Regions from separate parts of the Arthrobacter sp. CAN_A214 genome, predicted to be linked through region 3. Evidence: riboswitches for the same ligand, from Rfam matches in the RefSeq annotation. Region 3 holds a riboswitch; each other region holds the start of a gene.
The links. Region 3 has a riboswitch for thiamine pyrophosphate ahead of IWX65_RS15535 (sodium:solute symporter family transporter). Riboswitches for the same ligand answer to the same signal wherever they lie in the genome.

Region 1 (7,421 bases), on a different contig from region 3:
ACGACGTCGCCGTCATTGGAGGCGGCGCCGCTGGACTCAGCGCCGCAGTCACACTCGGCCGTTTTGGCCAAACCGTGGTCGTCATCGATAACACCACCTCCCGCAACGCCGTCGCTGGCCATGTCCACAACCTGCTGACCCGCGACGGCACGCCACCCGCCGAGCTGTACCGGCTCGGACAGATTGAAGTCGAACGATACGGTGGTCAACTCGTCACTGGGACCGTGTCCTCAATCCACGGTAGCGCCGGGGCGTTCACATTGACGCTCGACGACCGCTCAATCAGCGCAAGCCGGATCGTCGTCGCCACGGGCGGCAAAGATGAACTACCAGACGTGCCCGGCCTTGGCGCGCGGTGGGGTAAGGACGTACTGCACTGCGCCTTCTGCCACGGGTACGAGGTGCGCGGCCAGCGCATTGGTGTGCTTGCCACCGGGCCGATGGCCATCCATCAGGCCATGATGTTCCGACTGCTCACCCCACACGTCACCGTGCTGACTCACACTGCACCACCTACTGCGGACCAGTACAAGGATCTGGTCGAGCGGGGCATTGCCGTCCTGCCTGCAACCGTGGTCGAAGTACTCAGCCACGATGACGATTTGACCGGCGTCCGCCTGAACGATGACAGCCACATCGACCTCGACGTCCTAGTCATCGCAACCACCGTGCATGCCCGGGCCGACTTCCTTGCCCCCCTCGGCCTGTTCCCCACCGACCTCACCATCAACGATCACGTTGTCGCCACCCGTATTGAGACCGGCCCCAACGGCGCCACCAGCGTGCCCGGAATATGGACTGCAGGCAACACCAGCGAACCCATGGCCCAAGTCATCAACGCAGCAGCCAGCGGACTCGCAGCAGCCTCCGCGATTATCGGCGAGATCGTCCTAGGAAACCCGATCAACCGCTAATCACACCGATGGCGTCCCATCGGATGCCCCCGTCGTCGAGGGGCTCAACAAAGGCCCGCTCTGCACAACGAAACAGCCCATGTCAGCCAACGAACCATCCCCTACGATCTTCATCACCGGTCTGAATTCCGGGGAGTAGTTCATGGTGCGGTTCCGCTTCCACCCTTTAAGGCGTCGATCGACGGCGCAGTGTTCGGTAGCTGGAATGCTGGGTACATGACAGAGCACTCCCTTGATGAGCAGTCCAGGCCGCTGCGCTTCCTCTCCCTGCAGCAGGTAGCAGGTAGGAGGTAGCAGACGAGCTGAACACCAAGCACAGCACCATCCGAGGACTCATCCAGTCAGGAGAGCTGCCAGCCATTCAGATTGGCGGCCGAGGCCAGTGGCGCATCGAACGCGCCAAGCTCGAGGACTACATCACCGGTGCCTACGCTAAAGCTCGGACCCACATTGCCCGAGGGGACGTCGACACTCCACCGGAGGCATCGGGATAAGGGGCCTACGCCTCCAAATCAGTCCCCGTCATTGGGTGACGCAAGCGTGATCGCATTGAGCCACATTCAGCCCTCACGCTGGATTTTGATCAACGGTTCGAGGAATCGGATCTTCACCGCTGTCCGTGTGTAGGCGATCGCATGCGCTTGGATGCGAATTGCTTTTGAGGGATAGCGGATCCACACGTACATCCGGCGTGGCTTGGGGAAGTCGGTGGGTTGGCAGTTTTCGACGTCGAGTTCGGCCGCGATGAGCATGATCAGTTCCTTGCGCATGATGAATTCCTCGATCCGATCGTCCATCAGCCTGGCGTAGTGCTTGGTGTACCTTTTTGATCCCGCCATGACCTGGCCACGCGCCCCGCCTACCGCCGCTCAAGAACCGTCGACGCCGGTGACGCGGCGTAGCCGCCAGTCCTCCCACCGCGGGTCCGCGCTCAGCGGTTATTCTCAACAAAGTAAAAAAGTCCTTTGATGAGCTTGAGGGCGAGTCGAGATGGGAAGCATCGGGTATGCCAGGGTCAGCACGCTGGAGCAGAACGCAGACCTGCAGCACGCAACATTGAAAGCGGCCGGCTGCAACCGGATGTTCACCGACCATGGTGTGAGCGGAACGATGGCCGGTAGGCCCGAGCTGGATAAGCTGCTCGACCATCTACGGGAGGGTGATGAGGTGGGGGACTGCTGAAGGTTCAGTTTCCAGTACGAAATGTCCCCTAGTTGCTCCACGGGGGAGTTGGGGCGCTGCCTTGATGGCGGGCGCCGAAGAGGAAAGCGTTGAGGTGCAATTGCCGGTACGCGCTTATGGGTGTCCGGCTCAGTCCATGACTAGCCCGCCGTCGACCACCAGGTTCTGCCCGGTAACCGACCTCGCCCAGGGCGAGGCGAAGAAGAGGATGGTGTCAGCGAATTCCTGCGGTGTGGTGACGTGTCTCAATGGTGTGGAGGAGGCGATAAGGTCGAAGACCTTTTCGGGGGTGGCTGCGCTGGCGTCGGTGGTGCGCAGCAGCCCTCCGGAGACCATGTTCACTGTCACATTGTGCCCGCCCAGGTCCTTGGCCAGGGTTCGGGTGAGGGACAGCAGTGCCGCTTTCGCTGCGGTGTAGTCGTGGTAGGGCACCACGGGGTTCTGGAACAAGTTGGTGCCGATGTTGATGATCCGCCCGAAGCCTTGTTCCTGCATGCCTGGCAGGGCCGCCTGCGTGGTGTTCAGGGCCCCCCGGACGCTCCCGGAGAACTGGGCTGCGAACTCGTCCCAACCAATTTTCGCTGCATGTGAGCGGGCATCCCCATTGAATGAGAAGGCCGCCAGGGCGTTGTTCACCACGGTGGTGACCGGGGCGCCGAAGTGTTCCTGCGCTCGTTCGAGCATGGTGGCCACCTGTTCGGGATCGGTGACATCAGCCTCCAGGGCCACGGCCCGAGACGAGCCGAAGTGATTCGTCAGTTGCCGGGCGGCGTCCCGGCTGGCGTGGTAGTTGATGATCACCCGGGCACTCTCGGCGGCGAAGGCTTGGACGATGCGGCGGCCGAGACCGCGGCCACCGCCGGTGACCAGGACGATCTGTTCTGTAATCTGCATAAGGCTCCCTGAGGGTCAGGGCGAAAAGATGCGGGACCGATAACACCTGGGTTTGGCAGGACATCCCTTCGCCAGTACGAACTGGATCAGGTTCAACAGGTGTCATCTCAGCCGGTTGATACCGGCACCCCGTGTCACTGCCTCGAGAGTACACGTTCTCTCCGAGCCCAGAAAGCCTATTATTTCCCTGGGTTGCAGGAGCCCCCGTGTGAGGCGTGCGCATCTGGGCTCCATGATGGGGACTGTAAATTCATTGGTGTTTTTGGCCTGACGGGCGGCGCGTGGGGTACTACTGCGTACGACCTCTACCCCGTCGCGCCCTGTCGCATCTGAGCGCACGTCGAACCCGGCTCGGCGCAGCACGCACAGACGAGGTTACGGATATCCAGGTCGTCTTCAATAACAACAGCTGTCCCCTGGGTATTGAGCAGCTCGGTTTCGCTGAGCATTCGTGAGGCCTTCATTGTTCGGTAACCCGGCTGACCGCGTGGGTTCCGCGGGTTTGCGTCCCAGACTCGCGCCGGGTTCGCCTTAACGCGCGTAACGAGAAGGGGGGGGTGGTGGTTAGGCATACGCCGCAGTGCCTTCGGCGTAACCGAGAAAGCCGCGTCTGTGGCCAGGGTGCTACGCGAGCTCCTTTCGTCACTTTCATTGGCACACGTAGTGGAACATTTTGTGTGCCACGTAGTGATTGAAGATGCGGCATCATGGGGTGGGCGGGGCGGCAACGACGAGGGATCGTCAGAACTGGGGGAGAAATGGAAAGGTCTCAGGAGCCATCCTCTGGGCGGTACACGTTGAGCGATGATGGGAACTTTCTGCGCCTGCGGTGGGCGCCAGGCGTCACGATACACACAGAGGATATTCACTCCACGATCGAGGCGGTCACGGCCGCATCTCCTCATGGAAAGCGGCCTCTGCTGGTGCATATTGGGTTGGTCGAGCGGATTACTGTCGAGGCCAAGCAGTTGCTCATTGATGACACATGTTCCACCCGCACCGCCGTCGTTGGTGTGGATGAGGTGGGTAGGGTCCTTACTGCGTTCAATTACCGCTCCGCCACGCCCAGTCGGTACTTCGACAACGAGTCCGACGCCATTGCCTGGCTCAGGGAAGACGGTGAACCAGACAGTAAGGACGCTCATCCTGACAGTGCTTTTGCCGCCAACGAGCACTTCACTGCCGAAATGCGGGGGGGAGTGTTATGGCTCGAGTGTGTGGCCAGTACGGAAGTCGACAACGCTGTCGCTGCTGGAATCGTCGACCGGGCCAACCAGCTCAGTCCGTCCGTTTGCCCGCCGATGCTCATCCGCCTCAATCACCTGATCTCCGTGACGGAAGAAGCGCTGCACACCCTCGCGACGGGACTGAATATCGCGGCCCTGGCCATCGTCGGAGTCGAGACCGAAGACCCGGTGATCACTGCCTACTACAAACAACAACACCACCCGCCCTACCCCACCCGGCACTTCACCACAATCAATGACGCCCAACAGTGGCTCACCAAATGCAGATGACACCCCTCAGGAAGCGCAGAGAACCATTTATTGTGGGACGGCACGCTCGTCCGCTCAAAACCCGAGGGATATAGTGACAACGTGCACGGTCAAGGTACTGTCGGCGAATCAGCCCAGGATCTTGTGGTCTTGCTGATCGCCAGGGCTTGCTAATGAAGGTAGAGCGCCGGGCGGCTCCACCCGGGACTGTGTTCCCCTGCTCGTTCCGACCCGCGCCACGCGGTCCATGCGTCACGTCGAGACTCAGCCTCGGTGTCGGCAACGAAGAACTCGTCACCATCACCTATGGCGGGCGCCGCGCCGAAAAACTCTCACCGCACTGATATCGGTGCTCTTCACGGGGCGACTAACAGCACCGAGAATGGGGCATATTTCTGATGGACGGGGATTTTTCGCAGGGGAGGGGGTGCGCGCATGATGATTCGAAGATGGCTATCGGGGGTTGCGTCGCCCTCAGCATTACTGGTGCACTCGTCATGCTCGGCTGCGTGCTCGCCATCTACTTGGAATCAACAGGGTTAGGCGCGCCGAGGGACGCGGGTATGCGGCCCGGTTACACAACGATGCTCATCACCATCGCCATGGCGGGGATCCTAGTGCCGGCGGCGGTCTGCTTTGCTGTTCTGCGTACCGCCCAGCGCCTCATCGTAAGGGTCACGGCATTGGCGGCTGTAATCATCGCCATAGCAATAGTGGGCATCGTAGGCCCCTGATACCAGTAGTCAGCGGTAGTGCCTGCCCGTGAATCACGCCTTGCGCCGCTTTGAGCGCTGAGGAGCAGGAATGTCCTATGAATGGTCGTTTCCGGCATCCCTTAGTGCCTGGGTGACCCATTCCTGAAGTTGCGTGGTGTTCCAGCTGGGTGTGGCGACGAGGAGGACTTCGCGGTCTTCGCGGATGACGCGTGTGATCCCGTCCTCCATCGCCAGGGTCTTGACCATATGGTCCACCTGCCGGGAGTATTCGTGGGCGATGTCTTCCCGCAAGGACACTTCGATTTCACGGCCGCGGATCGGGTGATCGCCGAGGTCTTCTACTTCGACGAGCGGCTCGGGCGGTTCGTGTCTGGTTTCCTCGGCACTCAGCGCCTCGATGACTGCTTGGGCGTATCCCGCCATCTCGTCGTTCGCGGGTGCTCTTCGGCCGCGAACCACTTCCCGGGCGCTGGATGCGACTGGCCCCGGAAAGAAGATCTGACGATCGGCTCCGGCCAACACAGGGTGATTGCGGAATTGGTAGCGCTTATTCGGATGCTGACCAATTTGCCACTGAGCAGTGGGAGTGCGGTCCTCCACTACCCGCACGAGGTACGAGATGAACCCATCGAGCAACTGGACGGATTCATAGGAGAGGATCGCTTCGGTTTCGGCTGTGAAGCGCTCCCAACTTGGCCAGTCCTCGTGCGGCACTGTGGCGGGGTCGGTGCACGCGGGCGCATCCGGTCCTGTTAGTCCGCTCAAAACCCAGCCCCACAGCGGAACCAGCCCCTGGGTTGTCCCGTCCAAGAGGGTGTCCGGGTCCCGACCGTCCGCACGGAGCGCTTGACGGAACCGCTCAAGCGCCGGAGCGCGTTCGGCGAGGAACTCCTCCAGAGCCGAGACAGCCTGGCGTTTCGTCAGTTGTGGGTAGTACTTCATGGCAGATGAATAACATATTGGATGCCGTGCTCTTCCAGCAGGTCCAAGATCCTCGGGTCCGCACCCAAAGACCCCGTCCGACCGCCGACGAAGTGCCAGACGACGTCCTTGATATCTGCGTTATCCACTTTGTCGCCCAAAATGGCAGCATCTTTGAGAATCTGTGTACGTATGCGCGAGCGATATGGCACGAATCCTGACTTCACCTCTCGCATGATACTGCCGTCGACCAGATCGGCGACTCGGCCAGTGCTGAAGCCCGGAGGAGTCCTAAAGACCTGCCGTGACAGCGGCGTGTTGGCCACTCCGAAGAGGCCCGCCACGGCGGTCTCTGCCTCGCGCCAGTGAGTGACGAAGGGCAGGGGCGTGCCGACTTGAACCTTTGAACGGTTCAGCGCTGCGACAATGTGGTCAGCACCTTGTCTGGAGGAGGCAAGCCGGAGGAAGCTCGCCTCGTCCATGTCCGGGGATGCCTTGCGCAGAGCGTCCCAGTTGCTGTTGATGCCGGCGATGATGTCCGCACGGGCTTTGGCCGGGAAGTCCTCCAGCTTCGCGATCGCGGCGACGACGTCGTCGAGCAGGTGTGCGCTGCGGCCGAGGAACTTCGTGACTTTGGCGATGATGTTGGCGGTGTCTCCGACGTAGGGCACGATGCCGGCCAGAGACATACCGGCCGCTACCCAGTCGGTTTTGACGGTATTGGCGATCGCGTCGCGCAGGTCGAGGATGGCACCGGCGATCCAGCCGACCACCGGGATGAAGCTTACGGCTGAGGAGCTGATGGTGCCCAGCAAGTAGGGCACGGTGGTGCCGTCCCCGGCGTCACCAAGTGCCGCGCCTTTGGCGTACTCGCTGGCCCACTCATCGGGGCTCATGGGGTCATCGAAGACGACAGGGCTGAACCCGGCGTCCGTGTCGGCGACCTCGGTGCCGTCGGTGTAGCCGTCACCGTCCGTGTCACCTGTGAGCGGGTCGGTGGCCCAGCTCAGCTCGTCGGAATCGCTGAGTCCGTCACCGTCGGAATCGGCGCGCCAGATGCTGGTTTCCTCGTCCAGTTCGGCGGGGTCAGGAAGGCTGTCGCCGTCCGTGTCGGTGTTCGAGGGGTCGGAGAGAACCTGGAAAGTGTCAGACGCGGTCGGGACCCCGATGCTGGTGCCGAGAGGAAGGACCTCCTGGCCGTCGGCCAGCCCGTCGCCGTCGGTGTCGGCGTCGAATGGGTCGGAAACGTAGCGGAGCCCAGTGCCGGGACTGTGAGCACCCTGGATTTCAACGCAGTC
Region 2 (7,421 bases), on a different contig from region 3:
TGCTCTAGGGACTTCCTTCAGCCGCCGGGCGCATGTCGCGGCGGCCCTTCCGGCATCAGGACAGGAGGAAGCTCCAGGTCCCGGCCAGCAGGGCCGCCGTCAGTGCAGCCGCGGCGATTACCACACCTCCCGCCGCGACGACCGCGTCGAGCGGGCTGAATCTACTCTCGCGGGCCCAGGTACGCCGGCCCGCCCCGAAGCCCCGCGCCTCCATGGCGACCGCGAGTCGGGTGGCACGCCGGATTGCCTGCACAAGGAGGCCGAAAGCCTGGCCGAGGAAGTTGCGCGTGCGTACCAGCGCGTTTCCTTCGGCTCCTGCACCGCGGGCATGACGCGCGAGCCCGAGGGTCTGCCACTCCTCCACCAGAAGGCCCACCAGGCGCAGTGCCGCGAGCGCGCCGAGCACGAAGCGGTGCGGCGCGCGCAGCTTCTGCGCGAGGGCATCGGCCAGATCGGTCGGGTCGGTGGAGACGGCGAGGAAAATACCGGGCAGGGCCAGCGCGAGGCCCCGGATCCCGATGGCGAATCCTGCGGACACGGACCCCTCGGTAAAAAGAACCGGACCGATCTCCAGCAGTACGTCGCCTGTCTTTTCGGCGAGCAGTGCCGTGCCGTAGGCGGCCACCAGCGCTGCGATGAGCAGGGGCCAGGCCCGGAGCAGCAGACCGCGGACACTGATGCCGAGCAGCGGCATCAGCAGGATCTCACATCCGAGGGCCACCGCAGCGCTGACCCAGTCGATGCTGAGCATCACCACCGCGGTGATCATCCCGGCGGCGAAGAGCTTGGAAAGCGGATTCGCGCGGATCAGCGTGCTGCCCGTCAGCGACGGCGTGAGAATGTCACTGCTCATCGCGAATCCCGCCGGGCGTCAGCAACAGACCCGACGTCGAGGACGCGGTTGCCGAGCGCTTCAGTGAAGTCGGTGTCGTGGGTGACCGAGACGACGCAGCCGCCCTCGCTGACCAGTTCCCGCAGCAGACCGACGAGCTCCGCCCAGGTTCCTGCATCCTGTCCGAACGTCGGCTCATCGAGCACCAGGATGTCGGGGCTGGTGGCGAGCATGGTGGCCACTGACAGCCGCCGTTTCTCCCCACCGGACAGGGTGAAGGGATTCGCCGCGCGGAGATGATCGAGACGGAGTCTTCCGGCGAGCTCTGCGATACGGGGGCGGAAGGAAGCCTCCGGTTCGCGGGCCACGCGGCGCGGCCCGAACTCCAGCTCATCCGCCACGGTGGAGGTGAGGAACTGGTGCTCGGGTTCCTGGAAAACGGTGCCGATGCGCTGCACCAGCTCCGCCGACCGCCACTTCGAAGGATCGGGTCCCGCTCCGCGGGCGAGCGACGTACCTGCCGTGACTTCTCCCCGGCGGGGTTTCAGGAGCCCCGCCAGGGTGAGGGCAAGCGTCGATTTTCCTGCTCCATTGGGGCCTACGATGCTGAGGGCCGATGCGGCACGCAACTCGACGTCCACGCCCGCAAGAACCTCCGGTCCCCGCTTCGTCCGTGCCACCGCGAGGTTGGCCGAGGACAGCAGTACCTCCCCGCCGGCGCCGGGCCGCGGGCCTTCCACCGCCGGTCTCCGACCCGGCACCCAGACTCCAGCCTCGGCAAGGCTGCAGCGGGCGGCTTCCTTGCCGAGAATCTCCTCCGGGGTGCCGTCCGCGAGGATTCCGCCGTCGGCGGCAAGCACCACCACGCGGTCGACAACGCCCGCCCACACCTCAACGCGGTGTTCGACCACAACGAGCGTCGCCGGAACCCGGTCAAGCACCCGGACAACGGCGTTGCGCACGTCGATCACGCCCTGCGGATCGAGGTTGGCCGTCGGTTCGTCGAGCAGCAGGAGGCCCGGCTGCATGGCCAGGACCGATGCAAGCGCGAGACGCTGCTTCTGCCCGCCGGACAGCGCCGAGGTGGAGCGGTCGAGCGGAACATTCAGCCCGACGTCGTCGAGCGCGCGGTGCACGCGTTCCCAGATGTCCGCGCGCGGAACCGAAAGGTTCTCGGCTCCGAAGGCCACTTCATCGCCCACCCTCGCAAGGACGACCTGCGAATCGGGATCCTGCAGCACCAATCCGGCTCGGCCGCGCTGGGAGGCGGGACTGCCGCCGTCGAGGAGGAGGGTGCCCTCCTGTTCACCCTCGTCGTCGTTCCCCAGCACACCGGCCAGAGCGGAAAGGAGCGTGGACTTGCCGGCACCGGATGCGCCGAGGAGCAGGATCCGCTCGCCGGGCTCGACTTCGAGGTCGATTCCCCTCACCGCGAAGCGGCTGCGGCCCGCATGCCGCCACCCCCAGTTCCGGGCGGTGACGGCAACGGGCGCCGTGGTGTGCTGGGTCACACGTCGGCCGTGCGACCCGCGGCGAAGGAGGAGAGCACTCCCGTTTTGGCGAGCCCCCGCATCGCGAGCCAGGACAGCAGGCCCGCGATGACGACGCCGGAAATGGAAGCGAAAAGCAGGTAGAGGAGCTGCCAGTCGATGGCCCAAAGCGAGTTGTACAGGATGTTCTCGCTGATCGCCAGGGCAATACCGGCGCCGAGCCCTGCGAGGAGCGCGACGCCCAGGTTCCAGCGTCGATAGAGGAAGAGCAGGAACACGAGTTCGGCGCCGAGGCCCTGGATAGCGCCGGAGATGACCACGAGGAGACCCCACTGCGTGCCGAGGGCCATCGACACTACTGCTGCAAGGACTTCGCAGTAGAGAGCGGCACCGGGCTTGCGGATGATGAGCCCGCCAAGGACGCCTGCAATGAGCCAGCCGCCCACGTACAGGCCTCCGAGCGGCGGGAACGCGGCGGTGATGCCGCTGATGAGCGAGTAGCCCGCGGACCAGGCGAAGAAGACGACGCCGACTGCCACCGCGATGACCGAGGCCACCACGATGTCGACGACGCGCCATTCGAGGCTGCGGGTTTGAGTGCCTTTGGGGGCCGTTGTTGCCATGATGCAGAATCCTCCTGAGGTACAGGAGGGGAGGGTATTCCAGGGAAGGGTCTTCCTAGAAACACTCTGAGAACTCGACTCCCTTCGCCGGTACTAACCGGATCAGGTTCGAGGGTCTGCGGCTGTCCGCACTCTCAGCGCCCGGCTCCGGCAGCACTGGCTGCGACGGAACGGCGCTCCCCTGTCGTATGTGTTTGGTGAAGCGTTACGATCCTACACCGCAGGGGCTTCCAGTACCGCGGATGTCGCTCTGTTCATCCCGGTGGAGGGGGACGGCGGTCGCCGATACCCTTGACTGCGCCCGCGGCACCCAGCACGAAGCAGGTCATCCAGATGGCGCCGCTCGGTCCCAGCGGAGCTGCCGCGAGTCCCGCTGCCGCCGGCAGGACGATTTGGCCGATCCGATTGCCCAGCAGTCGGATGGCGAGGGCCGCCCCCCGTGATTCTTCCCTCACGGCCCGGGATATCAATGCCATGGTCAGGGGCTGGCCGAGGCCGAGGAAGAAGCCGACCAGAATCTGGGACGCGGCAGCAATCCAGATGTTCTCGAGCACGTACGGCAGCACGACCAGGCCGAGTGCCGCACCGAAAAGGCTCGCCAACACCAGCTGGTTCCGGCTCCATCGACGCAGGAGGACGGTCAACAGCATGCGGGACAGAATGGTGGCCGCGGCGCGGAGGGCGAGCAGCAGACCCACGACCAGCGGAGGGACACCTTGCTGCTCGGCGATCAGCGGCAGGAACGCGATGAGAATGTCCATGGTGGTCAGGAGAGCCAGGCTTGCCAGCATGTTGGACTTCACCCCGGGGCGTCCGAGGATCATGCCGACCGAGTCCTTCACGTCCAGGGTTGCAGCTCCCTTGACCGCGGTGCCGGCCATTCCACGGCTTCCAATCCTCACCAGGATCAGTGGGACGGCGATCAGGGCCAGCAGTCCGGCAAGCAACAGGGCTTGGTCGATGTCCGCGAGACGGCCCGCGACGGTGGTAGCGCCTCGGTTGCTGAGAAGCCCGCCGGCGAGGAGCGGGCCCACCATCTGGCCCAGGGCGAATCCAGCGGTGAACCAACCGAAGCCGGCATCCATCGAGTCGGGATCGGATCGCTTGGCGATCATGGACTGCGCCGCGATGGCGAAGGCGAGATGGCCCAATCCCAGCCCGGCGCTACCGACAGCCACGAGCAGCAGTGAAGCCGAACCGGATAGCAGCAGGCAACTGACGGTGAGGGTCAGCAATCCAGTGGCGATCAGCGGCCGCAACCAGGCGGTCCTGTCCGACAACCGGCCGAGCGAGATGGCGACAACTGCAGGCAGGATCGCGAAGGCGGCCGAGATGAATCCGATGGCGACGGCGTCGCCTCCCAGTGCCAGGGCCTTGTAGGAGATCAGCAACCGGGCCAGGTTCAAGGAGCCCTGGCTGAGGATGGCTGCCGCTACGAGCATCCAAAGCCATCGTCCCGGCCGCGCGGCTCGTGCCATAGTGATGCTCCTCCAGTGGCGCCGGCGCTTACACCCGCTTCCTTTTGTTCACTTCCGGTGTTGCAATGTGGCTTTGACCGCTCGCTCCGTGCGGGGCGAGCAGTCAAAGGGTCAGGAGTTCACATCATTCTTCTCATCAGCGCGCCGCTGCTCACGGCGGCGCCTTCCGACGTCCCGAACCCGGACATTGACGATCTGCTTGATCCAGGGACTCAGGAGCGGAACGGCGACGAGGAGGACCATGACTGCCAGCAGCCACATCGACGTTGCACGTTCGAAGAAAATCCCGAAGCTGCCGCCCGAGATGATCATTGTCTGGCGCAGCGTCTCCTCTGCAAGAGGTCCGAGGACCAGCGCGATAACGAGGGCGGCCGGAGAGAAGCCGTAACGGCGCATGAAGAACCCGAGCACGCCGCAGGCGAGCATGATCCACACTTCGAGGATGCTGCCGTGGATGGTGTAGGTGCCGAGTGCGCAGATGAGGATGATTGCGGGAGCGAGCACACGGAACGGCACCCTCGCGACGTTGGCGAACGTCGGAATCATGAAGATGTTGATCAGCAGGAGCATCACGTTGCCGAGATACATGCTGGCAATCAGTCCCCAGGCGAATTCGGGGTTTTGTTCCATCAGCAACGGGCCCGGCTGCAGGCCCCACATCAGGAATGCGGCCAGGAGGACCGCCGTCGACGATGATCCCGGTATGCCGAGGGTCAGCAGCGGCACCATTGCACCGGCGGAAGCACCGTTGTTGGCTGCCTCCGGTCCGGCCAGTCCCGCCATGGCACCCTTGCCGAAACGCTCGGGCGTCTTCGAAATCGATTTCTCGACGTTGTAGGACATGAGCGAGGCAACGGTCGCCCCGGCGCCGGGCGCGGTTCCGGTGAAGAAACCGAGGAAGGAGCCGCGCAGCATCGCGCCATTGGATTCCTTGAAGTCAGCCCGTGTGGGCCAGAAACCCTTGCCTCGGAGCGAGATCTTCTGATAATCGAGTTTCTCGAGGTGCCCACCGCGCCACATGGCATGAAGGATCTCCCCCACACCGAACAGCCCGATGGCCACCGGGATGAAGTCGATTCCGTTGATGAGTTCGGTGGAGCCGAAGGTGTAGCGCTGTGCGCCGATTCCGACATCGATGCCGACGGTTGCCAGGGCGAACCCGATGAGTGCCGAGATCACACCGAGAAGGCGATTCTTTCCGACGATGACGATGAGCGTCAGCAGTCCTACGACGACGATCAGGAACAGTTCGGGCGGACCGAAGGTGCGGGCGACCGACGCGACGCTCGGCGCGAAGAAACTGATCAGGACCGCACCAATCGTGCCCGCGATGAAGGAAGCGATGGCGGCCATGATCAGCGCGGGCCCCGCCCGGCCTTGTTTCGCCAGCGGATAACCGTCGAAGGTACTGGCGACGGTCGCCGACTCGCCCGGGGTATTGATCAGGACCGAGGTGATCGTGCCGCCGTACATCGATCCGTAGTACACGGCGGCCATCATCACGATCGCGCCGGTGGGGTCCAGCCCGAAGGTCAGCGGCAGCAGGATCGCGAGGCCCGCCGATGGACCGAGGCCGGGCATGACGCCGACGATCATACCCAGGGTGACCCCAGCCCCCAGTAGCAGAATGTTCTGCAGGGTCAGGATCGAAACAATCCCCCCAGCGAGGTTATTGAAGACGTCCAAGCTAACTCTCCTTCGAGCCGAGTCGGATTCCGCTGCTAGAAGCGCGGAAGGATTCCCTCGGGCAAACCCGAATTGAGGAATGTTTGGAAGAGGAGGTACATCGCCAGGGGCAGGCCGAGGCTGAGCACGATATTCGTCACCAGGTGGGTCCGGTTCAGGAACCACAGCAGCGCAAACATGAAGATGACGCCGGAGATGATCGCACCCAGGGTGGTGAGGGTCGCCACGAAGGCCATCGTCAGGGCGATCGTGATGATCATGGCTTTCGGATGGTGACCGAGGTCGCCCTCCCCCATGTCCTCCTCGAGGTCGACGGTGTCGTCGTCCTCGCCGGAGCCGGCACGCATACTCTGCACCAGCGCGATCAGGGTCAGCACCGCTGCCGAGCCGCCGATGATCCTCGGGAAGAACCCTGCCCCGATGCGGCCCGACGTCGTCGTAGCCTCCATCCCGAAAGCTATTTCCGTATAAGCAGCGAGGACCAGCAGCAGCACGGCGAGGAAAATCGTCTTGGCGGCGGGCCTCCGGCGCCAGCCGGAGCGGCCCACCCCCTCAGGTTCCGCTTCACCCTTGATGACGGAGTGGCTCAAAGCGCCCCGGCCTCTTTCAGAGTGGTTTCGAAGCTGTCAGTGGTCTCCCGAAGGGAATCGAAGAATTCCTGGTCCCAAAGGATGTTCTCCGTGAGGTAGTTGGAGGCGACGTATTCTTTCCACTCCGGGGTTTCGACAACTTCCTTCATGGTGGTGATCCACCATTCCTTGGCTTCCGCCGGAGCGTCGGGAGGGAGGATCATTCCGCGGGGCATGGCGGGGAGGTTTTCGATGCCCTTTTCCTCACCGGTGGGGACATCGGGAATGACGTCCAGCCTTTCAACACCGGTGAACAGCAGTGGTGTCACTTCCTCCGCCTCGATCTGCCCGAGGACCGAACCGGTGTTCGAGACGATGGCGTCCAGCGCCCCGGACAGCAGTGAGGTCTGGAGCTGGCCTTCCTCGTTGAACGGCACGTAGTCGATCTCGTACCCAGCGGCCTCGGCGAGCAGCTCATGCAGGATGAGGTCGACGTTGACGGTACCGATTCCACCGACGACGACGGTTTCCTGCTCCTGGGCGTAGGAAACCCAGTCCTCCCAGGTTTCGTACGGGCTACCCTCAGGGACGACGAACACTGCATCGTCAGTGGCGAACAGCCCGATCGGAGTGAAGTCCTCGAAGGTCCAGCCGGTGTCCGACTGCAAGGGCGTAGTGATGAGCGAGCCCGAGGTGGTGGAGATGTCATAGCCACTGCCGGCCTTGCTGAACACGTAACCCCA
Region 3 (7,421 bases):
TGGCCACGCGGTCGCGCAGCAGGTCACTGGTGCCCAGACTTTCTCCGAAGGACATCAGAGTTGCCTTCCTGCTGAATCCTGCTGTGCAGGCAGGGTCCATTCGGGGTCGTAGTGTTCCAGTGCCGCCTCGGCTGCTCCTTCGATGTCGACCCAGCGGACCAGCGCTGTCAGGCTTCCCCGTCCGTCGTGGTGCCACCCTGCTGCCGGTTCGGGCATTTGCCCGATAGCGCAGATGCGGTCGACGCCGCACCGGCCGAGGGCCTGTGCCCAATCGGTCAGCCGATCGGGTGAACAGGCGACGCCGGCGGTCTGGAGGTAGCGACGCACGGGAGCGGCGAGGCGCTCGACGTCGTCCATCCCGTTGACGGGGTGCACGCGGAGGAGCCGGTTCAGCGGTGAGGGTTCGAAACGCTCCGGTTTCTCTTCGTAGATGACGGTCCAGCCGGTGCCGGTGTTACTGGTGAACAGCTCGATCGTTTCGTCGTCGTAGGACCGGAATTCGTAGGAGGAGCGAACCCGTTCAATGACGGCGCTCTCCTCAAGGGTGAGCCGGGCGCGCGGTTTGCTCCGTTCGAAGCGGCTCATCTCGGCTGCCAATGTGGCTGCGAAGGTTTTGGGATCCACTGCTCCGCCGCGTTCGATGAACAGGCAGTGGGGGGAGAGGCACCCCTGCTGGTCATACTGGGAAGCATCATGTGCGGCCCGGCGCGCCGTCTCTGTGTAGCGGTTGAGCGCCAACGCTTCCCGGCCGATGACGGCGAAACTCATTTTGTGCCCGTACGGCACGAACGGCATGCCGGCGGGCAGGCGTGCTGCCACGCTTTCGATGGCTGCTCGTCCACCGGTCGCCGTGACTGCCTCGGAGTGGGCGAACGCCGTTCGTTCAATCTCCTTGTCCCCTCCGGGCCAGTGCAGGATGGCAAGGCAAGCGGCGAGAGCGGGGTCTTCTTCGGCGAGGCTTCGGGCAAACAACACCGGGAACAACGGTTCACCGCTAGCGGATTTCCCCAATGTTGCCGATTTGACCAGGAGCCCGCAGACAAGGTTCCACACCGGTAGCCCCGGAACGTTGCCGGCGAAAATCTGGGTGGTCAGCCTCGGTCCGTAGGCTCGTGAGCGTCCTCCGGACCGGTTCGGCTGGAAGTCGTCGAGCACCAGCGGATTCTCGAAGTCCTGGGAAAGGAATCGAAGCAACCGATCGCGACGGAACGTTTTCAGGTAGTCCTTCAGACCCCGGCGGACCATCTCGGGGGCATATCCGGTCACCGAGGGCAGCAGCTGTTCGGCCTGCCGCCTCCAGTAGTAGTCCGGAGCCGACCACCTGGCGATCACCCGCCCGAGCGCCTCGACGATGTCCATCACCGGCCGCTCGGCAAGGTAATCGGCTTGGGCCTGAAGGAGCCGCTGGCACACCAGGTCGATCAGGGGCGGCGTCACGACCGGCATCCGTAGCACGACGCCGCCCCAAAATCGGGTTTCCCATGCCAATTCGTCGAGCTCGGTTCGGCTGAGCTGGGGCAGGAAGAATCCGTCGAGCACCGGGCCCTCGGCGGGCGGGCTGCCTGCGCGCCCCGGGCTTCCCTGTTCGGTTCCGATTGTCATGTCGATCCGTTCCGATTCGCGGCGAGGATCTCGTCCAGGGCGATCGAACACCCGCGGGCTTCGGTTCCCTCGGCGCGGCCCAGCAGGACGAAACCCTGTGCGCCCTGCTGGAGGCTGTCCAGCGCGGCGAGGTAGCCCACGTCTTCGGCGAGGACGGCCAGGCATGACCCCCTATTGGCCAGATCGTAGTGGACAACCAAGCCCCGCTGTCCGGGTTCTGCGGATGCTCCGCTTTCGGGGTCCACCACGCGGATCCGCGTCCAGGCTGGGGCGGCTTTGCGGCGGGGCTGATTCTCGTTGCCCTGCCAGGAGTCCCTCAGGGTGGTGTCGTAGTACTGGGTGCTGATCTCGGTCATTCCGTAGTAGTTGACGCACCAGGAATCGGGTATTCCCAGGCGCCGGCCGAACTGGTCACGCAGGTCCTCGGCGGATACTTCGCGGGAGCGTCCCTTGAACCCGCCTGTATCGAGCAGGCGGCTCCCCTTCGGCAGGCGGAAGGAGAGTCCTTCTTTCTCGAAGGCGTCAAGGAGGTGGACGTAGGCGAAGGACGTGCCAAGCAGGGCGACGGGTTCCCCGATTTCCTCTGCCTGCTGCAAGGCCACTGCGACGCGCCGCCACTGCAGGTCGTCGTCGTTCATGAAGTGGCTGCTCCCTGGTGCGCCGAAGAAGTCGACGAGCCGCCCGAAGAAGTAGGCGAGGGAGGAGTGCGGCTGGTCCTCCGGCGGGGCATTGAGGACCAGTAGGGGGATGCGTTCCCGGTCGGGCAGGAAGTAATGGGCAAAACCGGTCCGCAGGGACGCGTCATACAGGTGGAGGTGCGGGTGGTGGTTGCGTCCCCGCTGGGCGGGGTTGGTGCTGCCGCTGGTCATGAAGATCGCCGCGGCTTCTTCGGGCGGCTCGCAGGCGAGAGTCAGTTCCTTGAACGCGGTCAATGGCACGGCAGGGATCTGTTCCCAACTGGTGAGCCTTCCAGGCTCCGCCCGGCGCGAACGGCAGAAGCGCCGGTAAGCCGGATTGTGTTCGTACTGGTAGGCGAAGAGCTCGAGGGCAAGCCGTCCGAATGCGGCATCATCCTCGTCCCCTACGGCGCTGCCGTGCTCGTTCGGCCCTACCGGGGCGGCACCGCGCTCAATATAGGCCTGAATTCGCAGATCCAGCGCGTCACGGATTTCCACCTGCGATGAGGAGTCGGGTCCAGCGGTCATCGGATTGCCTCCGGTGTTTCGTTTGCGGGATCCCGTTGGTCACGCGACGACGTCAAGGGGGTTATCCGTGCGTCGAGGCTGGACAGGTCAGTGCTTCGGCTAGCCGCCAATGACACCAGGATGGTGACGGCGGCGGAGGCGGACAGTGCGGCGAGGAACGGCGGCAGCGCGAGTCCGTCCGAGAACGTGGCGACGGCGATGGCCGCGGGCAGGTTTCCGCCCGTTACGAAGCCGTACCCCAGGGCAGCGATGAGGCCTGCCAGGGCACCACTGACGGCACCGGTAGTGGTGGATCGGTGCCATAAGCCCAGCAGTGCCGGCACAATGGTGGCCGCGCAGAACAAATCGGCAATGAGGAAAAGGCGCAGCACCGAGAACCCCTGGAAAGCGACCAAGGCCGGGATGACGGTGAACACGACCGTAGCGATCCGCCCCCCGGTCAGGCCCATGGAAGGAACGTGCGTGACCGCGACGGCTGCGAGGCCGTTCTGCAGTGTGTCGACCGTCGAGGCGACCAGGGCCAGGGTGAGGATCAGGACTGCTGCAAGGACCCATGCGGGTTGAAAGTCCAGCAGGGCGAAGAACGGAACAGGCGGCGTCCCAAGCGCGACGCCGTAGGCCGCGGCAAGGAGCCCCACCATGCCTGCCGCGAAAACCACCGGAAAGCGAGTCAATGCCCCGATCACCGCGCCGCGGGACAACGCCCGCTCGTCCTTGGCCGCCCATACCCGCTGCCAGTAACCATTGTGGAACAGGGTAGTGGCCGTTACTGCCACGATCAGCGTCAATGCTGCCTCGACGCCGGTCGCGTCCACGGTCAAGAGCGCAGGGTCAACCGAGGTTCCCTCCCGGGACAGGCCTGCGATCAGGGCTGCGCCGACGACGATCAGCAGGGCGAACAACAGCCATGACTGCCAACGGTCGGTGCGGATCGAGGCGCGCAGCCCTCCGTAAGCCGTGTACAGGGCAGTAATCACCGCAACGGCAGCGATGCCAAGACGAGGGTCCACAACTGAGAGCCGTCCGAGCACGGCTCCTACCGCGGTCAGTTCAGCAGCCAGGGCCACGAGCATGTAAAGCATCGAAATAGCCAGGACATAGACGTGCATAATCCGTCCGTAGCGGAGCCGGACAAACTCGATCAGATCGTGGCCTCTCGGTACCAGTGCCCGCAACCGCCGGCCGACAAGGACCAGGCCGATCAGGGGAATGGTGATGGCAACCGCGTAGCCCAACACTCCGGCCAGTCCCGCGGAGGCACCGACCTCGGGTGCCGCGAAAAGGATCCACGCGCCTACACCGGAAGCGAAAAATGACAGGCCCAGCCCAAGGCCGTTCTGGCTGTTGCGTGCCACCGCGAACTCTTCAAGGTCGCGGTCACGTCCTACCGCCAGACCGACCCAGGCGAATGCCCCGAGGACGATCGATAAAAGAACGATGGTGGTGGAAAATCCGAGCATCAGAGCACATCCCTTCGCCGGCATTACCCGGACAGGTTCATGCGGTCGGCGACGCCTTCATTCGCCCTCTCAGCCTGGTTCCCGCCCAAGCTCCCGCTTTACAGGATCGACTGTAGTCGCGCTGATGCCCGCGCTCAAACCCCTTCGGTGTGTTTCTCATCCGGCGGGCCTCGACGGAAGCCGGGCGCGGTCCAACGAGTTGCCCTGCTCCAGAACGGCGAGGCGAACGGCTAAGGTTGCAGGAGTGACACGGGGTGCTGCCCGCTAAAAGTGCAGCTGAGAATCAAGACCCGTTGAACCTGATCTAGTTCGAACTAGCGAAGGGATGTCGCGGATGGCTATTCGCTATACATCGTCGAATTGTGCAGTGCTGCTGGAGGATCTGAGGGTCCGGAGTCCTCTGGTCCAGTGCATCACCAACGCAGTGGTGACAAATTTCACCGCGAACGTCCTGCTGTCTGTCGGTGCAGCCCCGGCGATGGTCGATATACCGGAGGAGGCCGGGCAGTTCGCTTCCGTGGCCTCCGGGGTTCTGATCAATCTGGGAACTCCGCGGCACGAGCAGCGGGCCGCGATGCTCGAGGCTGCAGCTGCCGCGAATGCTGCTGAAACACCGTGGGTGCTGGATCCAGTGGCCATCGGATCCCTGACCGTGCGCACCGAACTGGCGCATCAGCTTGTCGGGCTCCGCCCACGCATCATCCGCGGCAACGCATCCGAGATCCTGGCCCTGGCCGGGGTGGGAACCGGAGGCAGGGGGGTGGACTCGACGAATAATCCCCTGGATGCGCTGGAAGCTGCAAGGCACCTTGCTGCCTCGTTTTCCTCGACGGTGGCAGTATCCGGTGCGGTGGATCTGCTGGTCGGACCTGACGGGGAGGCTACAGGCATGGCGAACGGGCACTCGCTGCTGACCCGGGTGACCGGTGGTGGGTGCGCGCTCGGTGCGGTGATGGCTGCCTTTGCTTCCCTCACCGATGATCCGCTGCTGGCAGCAACAGCGGCCACGGGTGTCTACACCCTTGCGGCGGAGCAGGCCGCGGCACGGGCGCAAGGTCCGGGGAGTTTCGCGGTGGAATTCCTCGACCGGCTGGCCGGTATCACCACCGACGACGTCGTCGCCGGCCTGAACCTCCGCCCTGTCGGCACGCTGGACAGCATCCAATGAACCGGCGGGCTCTCAGGGCGGACCTCGGGAAACACCTGCCCTTGTATCTGGTGACTGATAAACGTCAGTGCGGCCCACGGTCGGTGGCCGCTGTTGCTGCCGCCGCGGTGGCAGGAGGTGTAACGATGGTGCAGGTGCGCGAGAAGGAAGCCCCTGCCCGGGAGCTGCTGCAGTTGCTGATGGCTGTTGCGGAATCCGTGGGTGACAGGGTCCCCGTGCTGGTGGATGACCGGGTGGACATTTTCCTGGCGGCGCGCGCGGCAGGAGCGCAGGTAGCAGGGGTACATATCGGCCAATCCGATCTGCCGGTGGAGCTTGCCCGCACCCTGGTGGGCCCGGAAGCCATCATTGGATTGAGTGCGGCAACTGACAACGAGATCCGGGCCGTGCACCGGCTGCCGGAGGGGACGGTGGACTATCTGGGGGTCGGCGCCATTCACGCGACCGCCACGAAGGCCGATCACCCGGAACCCATGGGAATAGACGGGTTCGGCACACTCATAACGGCAAGTTCCCTGCCCTGCGTGGCGATCGGCGGTATCAGCAGCGCTGACGTGCGTCCGCTGCGTGACGCCGGCGCCGCCGGGGTGGCCGTCGTCTCCGCGGTGTGCGCAGCCGATGATCCCCGGGCAGCGGCCCAGAAACTGAAGGAGGAATGGTGTTCCTGAAAGTGTTGACGCTGCGCGATGTCCCGCGGGTCCTCAGCATCGCCGGAACGGACCCGACCGGCGGCGCGGGGATCCAAGCCGACCTGAAAAGCATTGCCGCTCTGGGCGGGTATGGGATGGCGGTAGTGACGTCCCTGGTGGCGCAGAACACCCGCGGCGTCCGCTCCGTGCACACGCCACCGGCATCGTTCCTCACCGAACAGCTTGAAGCAGTCAGTGATGACGTGACCATCGACGCCGTGAAGATCGGAATGCTGGGAGATGTGGCGACCATCGCCGTCGTCCGGGAGTGGCTCGACCGGGCCCGGCCGCCTCTGGTGGTGCTGGATCCCGTCATGGTCGCTACCAGCGGGGACAGGCTTCTGGCTGCCGACGCGGAGACCGCGTTACGGGAACTGGTGGGAATGGCGGACCTGGTCACTCCCAATCTTCCCGAGCTCGCGGTTCTGGTGCATGAACCGGTCGCCGCTGATTGGCCTGCAGCAATCGAACAGGGCCGGAGATTGTCTGCAGCCTGCGGGACAGTGGTGCTCGTCAAAGGCGGTCATCTCAGCGCAGAATCAAGTCCCGACGCACTCGTGGATGCCACCGGTCGGTTGGATGGAGCCGGAGGAGGCGTCGTCGAATTCGTTTCCCCACGGGTGGCCACGAAGAACACGCACGGGACCGGTTGCTCGCTCTCCTCCGCCGTCGCCACGGTCATGGCGCGGACTGGTGATTGGACCGATGCGCTCTCCCAGACCAAGGACTGGCTGCAGGACGCACTCACCTCCGCCGATGAATTGCAGGTGGGACAGGGCAACGGACCCATCAACCACTTCCACCAACTATGGGCGAGAGCACAAACACTGCAGAGCGGACAGGACAGCAGTACGCGTTAGAGAAGAGTGCGGCTCCTGTTCGTTTCCGGCCCGCTAAGTCCGCCAGCCGCCACGAGGACCCCGGCGAGAACGAGCAACATAGCGACTGCTTCGTGCCGCCCCAACAGGTCCTGTAACGGCGGAAGGTAGTACGGATAGAGGGCGGGTAGCACAATGGAAAGGCTGTAGCCCACGCCGTACCCGCTGGAGCGGACCGCCGCAGGGAAGCGTTCCACGAGGTAGGCGCCCACGGGGCCGTAGCCAGAAACTGTGACGATCTGCAGGGCCACCACGAGCACCACGACGCCACTGGTGCTTCCGGCGGAGAACACGCCGAGGAACGCCAGAGGCGCCAAGATGGCGCCGAGCAGACCGAATCCAATAAAGAAACGGCGTCGTCCGGTGAAGGTGGACAGGTGCCCGCAGGCGGCCATGAAGACTGCCGAGGCAGCGGTGGC

Region 1: linked by a shared signal. The riboswitch ahead of IWX65_RS03520 (3-oxoacyl-ACP reductase) and the one ahead of IWX65_RS15535 (sodium:solute symporter family transporter) in region 3 are both predicted to bind thiamine pyrophosphate.
Region 2: linked by a shared signal. The riboswitch ahead of IWX65_RS13515 (ECF transporter S component) and the one ahead of IWX65_RS15535 (sodium:solute symporter family transporter) in region 3 are both predicted to bind thiamine pyrophosphate.

The regions. Positions count from the first base shown of each region.
Region 1 covers NZ_JADOUU010000002.1:343,016-350,436, forward strand. The annotation lists gene IWX65_RS03500 (NAD(P)/FAD-dependent oxidoreductase) at 1-914, shown strand, start outside; partial or broken gene IWX65_RS03505 (helix-turn-helix domain-containing protein) at 1,214-1,408, shown strand; gene IWX65_RS03510 (hypothetical protein) at 1,475-1,684, opposite strand; gene IWX65_RS03515 (recombinase family protein) at 1,905-2,096, shown strand; gene IWX65_RS03520 (3-oxoacyl-ACP reductase) at 2,226-2,990, opposite strand; TPP riboswitch at 3,037-3,132, opposite strand; cyclic di-GMP riboswitch class I at 3,457-3,531, opposite strand; gene IWX65_RS03525 (DUF7793 family protein) at 3,914-4,507, shown strand; gene IWX65_RS03530 (hypothetical protein) at 5,296-6,144, opposite strand; gene IWX65_RS03535 (VWA domain-containing protein) at 6,141-7,421, opposite strand, start outside.
Region 2 covers NZ_JADOUU010000018.1:15,749-23,169, forward strand. The annotation lists gene IWX65_RS13500 (amino acid ABC transporter ATP-binding protein) at 1-8, shown strand, start outside; gene IWX65_RS13505 (energy-coupling factor transporter transmembrane component T family protein) at 56-853, opposite strand; gene IWX65_RS13510 (ABC transporter ATP-binding protein) at 850-2,343, opposite strand; gene IWX65_RS13515 (ECF transporter S component) at 2,340-2,945, opposite strand; TPP riboswitch at 3,008-3,138, opposite strand; gene IWX65_RS13520 (MFS transporter) at 3,200-4,423, opposite strand; gene IWX65_RS13525 (tripartite tricarboxylate transporter permease) at 4,535-6,109, opposite strand; gene IWX65_RS13530 (tripartite tricarboxylate transporter TctB family protein) at 6,145-6,699, opposite strand; gene IWX65_RS13535 (Bug family tripartite tricarboxylate transporter substrate binding protein) at 6,696-7,421, opposite strand, start outside.
Region 3 covers NZ_JADOUU010000032.1:2,784-10,204, reverse strand. The annotation lists gene IWX65_RS15550 (3-oxoacyl-ACP reductase) at 1-55, opposite strand, end outside; gene IWX65_RS15545 (acyl-CoA reductase) at 55-1,602, opposite strand; gene IWX65_RS15540 (LuxE/PaaK family acyltransferase) at 1,599-2,807, opposite strand; gene IWX65_RS15535 (sodium:solute symporter family transporter) at 2,804-4,267, opposite strand; TPP riboswitch at 4,260-4,374, opposite strand; TPP riboswitch at 4,508-4,610, shown strand; gene thiM (hydroxyethylthiazole kinase) at 4,602-5,435, shown strand; gene thiE (thiamine phosphate synthase) at 5,486-6,103, shown strand; gene thiD (bifunctional hydroxymethylpyrimidine kinase/phosphomethylpyrimidine kinase) at 6,091-6,984, shown strand; gene IWX65_RS15515 (MFS transporter) at 6,981-7,421, opposite strand, start outside.